One region of the Gardnerella vaginalis ATCC 14018 genome, then DNA from elsewhere that is predicted to be linked to it. Evidence: riboswitches for the same ligand, from Rfam matches in the RefSeq annotation. Region 1 holds a riboswitch; the other holds the start of a gene.

Region 1 (3,153 bases):
CTCCAAGCATGCCGATTTTTACAGCATCAATAGTTACGTCATCAAATACTGCTTCTAGTTGCGCTTGCAAAAAGTCGGTTGGAGGAGTATAAACTTCGCGCACACCGCAAGTGTTTTGAGCAACCAAATTAGTTGTTACACACATTGCAAATCCATGAGATGCTGTGATTGATTTTAGATCAGCTTGAATTCCAGCTCCGCCTGTTGGATCAGTTCCAGCAATGCTTAGCACTCGCGGAATAATTGGCTCTTCTAAAGAAGGTAGGGAAGATGGCCTTAGACTTGAATCATATAATTTAGAAATTGATTGCAAAGGTGCTTGAGTTTGCGAAAATTGATTATTCATTATTTTTATTCCTTTGTAATGGCATCGCGTAATTTGTGTGCTTCTTCGCAAGGATTTTGCGCAAGCATTAGAGCAGATACTACGCATAAACCATCTATTGAAGTGCTTTTAATAGGAAACACGGTATTTTCATTAACTCCGCCGATTCCTAGAGTGCTAATGCCGAGTTCTTTAGCGCGTTTAGCAATCTTTTCTACTCCTTCAACTCCTAAAGCAGGAGCAGCGTCTGGCTTAGTGGCAGTAGGCCAAATTGGGCCTATTCCAATAACATCAGGCAATGCCACATTTTCTTTAGCACATTCGTTATAAACGTAATCTAACTGTTCTAACTTTTCTATAGAAAGTCCAACCATCCACTCTGCAGGAATAGACTTACGCGCTTCAATATAAGGCGTGTCTGTTTGACCAACATGCAAGTTGAACCCTAAGCTTTTAGCGCAATCTATACGATCGTCAACAAAAATCGGCACGTCTCCGCAACCATTAGCAAGCATTTTGTCTCGCAGGCTTTGAGCTTTATTGTTAAAAGTTTCGCTATTTGCGTACTTATCGCGCAATTGGACTACGCTTGCTCCGCCTTTAACGCAATCAACTGCAATATCTTCTTCGGCTCGATCACTCATCTTTGGGTCTGTTATAAAGTATAAAGACCAATCAACAGGATCGAGTTCAAATTCAATATTCGCTAATTTCAGCATCTCGTCTGCGCTCAAATCCATAAGCGCATCCATCCATAATTTTCTAAATGACCCTGGCAATGTTGAGCGTTGCGCTGCCCAAGTTCCTGCTGCAGCAGCGTGTACGTGCGCGGCAACTGTTGCTGCAAAAGGTCGATTTCGATTTGCTCCAACGTATGCTGCCACCAACGCGCCAAGAGAGCAGCCCGTGCCGACTACTTTCGTCATTATTTCGTGGCCGCCAGAAACTCGTGCCGAGCATCCATGACCATAAATAGCGTCTTTTTCGCCAGAAATAGCCACTACCGAGCCGTAGCGTTTAACTAGCTTCTTAGCTGCTGCAACTGCCGAATCAACGGAATCTCCAGCGTCTACGCCTTTACCGCCGCTTTCTTCTCCAGCTAAGCCTAAGATTTCGGAAGCGTTGGCACGAATTACAGCAGGATGACTTTTAACAATTTCGCGCGCGTATTGCGTGCGTGGAGCTAAACCGCCAACTGCAACTGGGTCAAGAACCCATGGAGTGTGCGCTTTTACAGCTCCGCGAATCGCAGCATCCATAGATTCTTTGTCTACTGGCCTGTACGTTCCAATGTTTACTAATACACCAGATGCGATTTGAGCAAAGACTTCAGCTTCTTCTGCATCTACGACCATTGCTGGCGATGCACCAGCAGCTAGCAGAACGTTTGCCGTTATTTCTTGAACAACATTATTCGTTACGCAATGTGTTAGTGGATTTTTTGCGCGCAAAGCTTCGATGCATTCACGTACATCTTGAACGAATTGCTTGCAACGAGCATTAGTTGAGAATTCACTATTTTTAGAGCACGACACAGTAGTCATGATTTTCCCTTCGCTAGTACTAACTAGATCAGGTTCAACGGGTATAATCTCAGCGCTTATGCGCACCCCGAACCTATGTTTGACTATATATGTTCGTTATGACGTTATTTATATGCGCTCCGACCTGCCTTTTCGCTTAGAGCGTAGCGCGAAAAGGTAATTCGGAGCGCTGAGCCGCTTAGCGTAGAAGCACGGTGTGCTTCTACGGCGGCGAAGACGTGAGCGCGCTTAGACCGCGCGAACGAGGACCTTCCATGTAGTGCGTTTGTATAACGACACGACGTAAATCAAGTACAATCGCACTACAGTAAGCGCGTGAATCGTGCGCGCGAACGATAACCTAAACTTAAATAATAAAAAAGCGGGGAACAATCAAGTTCCCCGCTAGAAAGAATAATGCGGCAGCGTGCTAGTCTCCCACACCCTATCGAGTGCAGTACCCTCACCGTGTCAGGCCTTAGCTTCCGGGTTCGGAATGGGACCGGGCGTCTCACCTGAGCCATGACCACCGCAAAACTAGATTATACACTCGCTTTAAACGAGCGGCAAATTGGCGGTTTGGGAACCGGACATGAACGCGAGCAACAGAAAAACAATCATCAAAATCAACAACTTAACCATAAAATGACCGTCTAACACTCCATACTATCTAAGAGAATTAAACGATAAGCAATACAAGTAGTATCACAATCGCCCATTAGTACTGGTCAGCTCCACCCCTTACAGGGCTTCCACATCCAGCCTATCAACCACGTGTTCTACATGGGGGCTCACACACAAAGTGCAAGGAATGCTAATCTTGGAGCAGGCTTCCCGCTTAGATGCTTTCAGCGGTTATCCCTTCCAAACGTAGCTAACCGGCAGCGCCACTGGCGTGACGACCGGCATACCAGAGGTTCGTCCACCCAGGTCCTCTCGTACTATGGGCAGGTCTCCTCAACATTCCAACGAGCGCAGAGGATAGAGACCAAACTGTCTCACGACGTTCTGAACCCAGCTCGCGTGCCGCTTTAATCGGCGAACAGCCGAACCCTTGGGACCTGCTCCAGCCCCAGGATGCGACGAGCCGACATCGAGGTGCCAAACCATCCCGTCGATATGGACTCTTGGGAATGATCAGCCTGTTATCCCCGGGGTACCTTTTATCCGTTGAGCGATGCCACGTCCGTACGCCGGCACCGGATCACTATCTCCGACTTTCGTCCCTGCTCGACCCGTCAGTCTCACAGTCAAGCCCGCTTGTGCGATTACACTCAACACCCGATTGCCAACCGGGCTGAGCGG
Region 2 (3,153 bases), 440 kb from region 1:
TGGCGGAGAAAACCCAAGATCTCATGCACGTATAAGCCATGTGAATAAACGCGATTATGTGTTTATGATTGGGTGCTTAATTATTCCTGCTATCGCTTTAATCGCTGCTGTATATTACGGTACTTTTGCTCTTCTTGGAGGAAATTAATACTAACATACAATGTGGGCTTAATGGGATTCGAACCCACGACCTTCTGCTCCGGAGGCAGACGCTCTATCCACTGAGCTACAAGCCCGCAACTTGTGAAAGTATACACGTTGCTAGGGATTGAAAGTATACGCTATTAGCCAATCTTTGTGACTTTAATGCATACTTTAGCGAGTTATTACGCTTTTAAGATCGCTTGCTACTTTTTTAGGATCTTCAGCGCACATGAGAGCAGATACAGTGCATACTCCATCAATGCTTAGGTCTTTGATTGGAAAAACGGTGTTTTCGTGTATTCCACCAATCGCTAGAGTTTTTACACCCATGCTGTGTGCTACTTTTGCTACTTCATTTACGCCTTCAACTCCAAGAGGAGGAACATCATGCGCCTTAGTATTTGTGGCAAATGCAGCTCCGATTCCTATAACATCAGGAAGTGGAGTATCGTTCTCTTTGCACTCTTTATATGCTTTTTCCATTAGGTCTACTCTTGCGCAAGAAAGTCCAATCATCCATTCGGCTGGCATGGATTTACGTGCTGTAACGAAAGGCGTATCTTTTTGACCAATATGCAGGTTGAATCCCAGTTTTGCTGCGGTGTCAACGTGATCGTCTATGAAAATCGGTATATCTCCATGTTTTGCTTTTATAAGTGTTTTGCGTAACTTTATGGCTTTTTCTGATATTTCAGTATCGTTGGAGTATTTATCTCGCAATTGAACTACTGTCACTCCGCCATCTATGGATTCTACTGCAACTTGTTCTTCGCTACGGTTTCCCATTCGTGGATCTGTGACTAGGTAAAGCGTCCAATCTGTTGGTTCTATGCTAAATTCAATGTTTGTTAGTTCAAACATGTTGTTTACACTTAATGTTTGCAATGCGTCGATCCACAGTGTTTTGAATGTTCCTGGTGCGGTTGTTTGTCTTGCTGCAAACGTTCCAGCTGCTGCAGCGTGCACGTGTGCAGCCACTGTTGCTGCCACTGGGCGCTCTGGGTTTGCACCCACATATGCCGCCACTAATGATCCAAGAGCGCACCCAGTTCCTACAACTTTTGTCATAGCCTTGTGTCCGCCAGTTATTCGCACTAGGCATCCGTGACCGTATACCGCGTCTTTTTCTCCAGATATTGATATTACAGATCCGTATTCTTTTGCCAGTTTTTTGGCTGCTTCTAGCGCGGAGTTTACTGGATCTTGCGCATCTACGCCTTTCATCTGACTGTTTTGCCCAACTAAAGCTAATATTTCGCTTGCGTTCGCTCGTATTACTGTTGGGTTTCGTTTTACTATTTCTCTTACAAATTTTGTTCTAGTGGTTAATTCGTCTACTCCAACTCCAACTGGATCTAGTACCCAAGGAGTTTGTGTTTCTTCGCAAGTTTCTATTGCTTTGCGTATGGCTTTGCCTTTTATCTCTTCGAATGTTCCAACATTTACTAGAACGCCTGACGCTATTTTTGCAATGCCTGCTGCTTCATCTGGGTCGCATACCATTATTGGCGTAGCTCCTGCGGAAAGTAGTACATTTGCTGTTATTTCTTGAACAATATTGTTTGTTATGCAATGAGTTAGTGGCTTCTTTGCTCTCACTCTTTCTATGCATGATCTAACGTCATTTAGAAACATTCGTCTTCTTGCGCGAACGCTAAAACTTGTATCTATATTTGTATCTATATTTGCATTTGATTCGTTTAATTCTTCCATGATTTTCCCTTCGCTAGCACTACCTAGATCAGGTTTAACGGGTGTAATCTCAGCGTTTTTACGCACCCCGAACCGACTTTGACTATATCGTTTGTGTATGACGTTTGGCTATGTAATATTTTATTTCGCGCGTTTTGCGTTGTTTCGCTTGAAATTTCGGGGATGATTGAAGATTATTGTTTTGGATTTTATAAAATTTTTCCATTAATTTTTTATTTTTGTTTGCATTTGTACTTTTATAGTGTTAGCATCAAACACAACACAAACGGATATCGTAAATTTTACGATTTACGATTTTGGATTTGTGATTGACCACATTAAGCGTTTAGCTTTGCAGCTAAGTATTAAGGAGGCGGCTATCATGCGTAACATGAATGCTCAAGCTCGCGATACTTTTGATGCTGCTCGTATGTGGTGGTGGCAGACTTCTCTTTGGCGTAGTTTACTCTAAAGCTTTAGAAGCTGCTTGTTTAGGCTTGTAAAAGACCTCTAGGGTAAACCTGGAGGTCTTTTTTATATCTCCAGAAAGCCAAATCTATTTGGATTAATTTTACGTCTAAAACAAATCTATAAACATAAAAAACAATTAAAAAATTGTTTAAAACAATCAACATAAAAATCTACATAAAAGGAGAAAATCATGGCTCAGGAAATTAATGAAACTAAGCAGGAAACCTCATTTACTTCTGCTGAATCTAGTGTTAATCAGGCTTCGGATTTACTTAAAGGTGTAAATGTTAAAAAGCATGCTTTAGATATTACGTCTTTGGTGTTGGTGGCTGTTCTTTTTGCAGCAGGATGTATTCTTGACTTTACAGTTGCAAAAGCGCTTTCGATTGGAAATATTCAGCCAGAGTTTGTAATTGCATCGTTCTGCCTTGCGATTTTGTTGGTTCGTCCAAATGTTATTCAGGGTGCGATTATTGGTGCTTTGGCTGCGACTTTAATTCAATTTAACACTTCAATTCCTGGTCTTGAATACGCTTGCGATATTCCAGCAGCAATTATTATGACTTTGATGTTGATGGGTTATTTAAAGGCTTTTCCTAAGGATGCTGCTAGAAAGTTCAGTGTTTTCCCATTAATTTCTTCCTTTATTGCAACTGTTATTTCTGGAATGATTTTTGCAACAATCGCATCTTTCTTTATTCTTCACTCTCCAAACACTGTTCTTGTTATGCTTCCAATCATTTTGGGTACTGCTGTGTTTAATGCTGTTGTTGTTGAAGTTCTTTACACTCCAATTCGACTCGTTCTACACAAGTAAATCAGAATTGAAAAATAATTAAACAAATT

The links. Region 1 has a riboswitch for thiamine pyrophosphate ahead of thiM (hydroxyethylthiazole kinase). Riboswitches for the same ligand answer to the same signal wherever they lie in the genome.
Region 2: it holds a riboswitch for thiamine pyrophosphate, as region 1 does, so the genes downstream of both, thiM (hydroxyethylthiazole kinase) here and thiM (hydroxyethylthiazole kinase) in region 1, are expected to answer to the same signal.

What each region holds. Positions count from the first base shown of each region.
Region 1 covers NZ_AP012332.1:100,800-103,952, reverse strand. The annotation lists gene GAVG_RS00410 (bifunctional hydroxymethylpyrimidine kinase/phosphomethylpyrimidine kinase) at 1-346, opposite strand, end outside; gene thiM (hydroxyethylthiazole kinase) at 352-1,869, opposite strand; TPP riboswitch at 1,857-1,949, opposite strand; rRNA gene rrf (5S ribosomal RNA) at 2,266-2,382, opposite strand; rRNA gene GAVG_RS00395 (23S ribosomal RNA) at 2,548-3,153, opposite strand, start outside.
Region 2 covers NZ_AP012332.1:543,246-546,398, forward strand. The annotation lists gene GAVG_RS02035 (ATP-binding cassette domain-containing protein) at 1-148, shown strand, start outside; tRNA gene GAVG_RS02040 (tRNA-Arg) at 164-236, opposite strand; gene thiM (hydroxyethylthiazole kinase) at 316-1,857, opposite strand; TPP riboswitch at 1,845-1,937, opposite strand; gene GAVG_RS02055 (hypothetical protein) at 2,498-3,124, shown strand.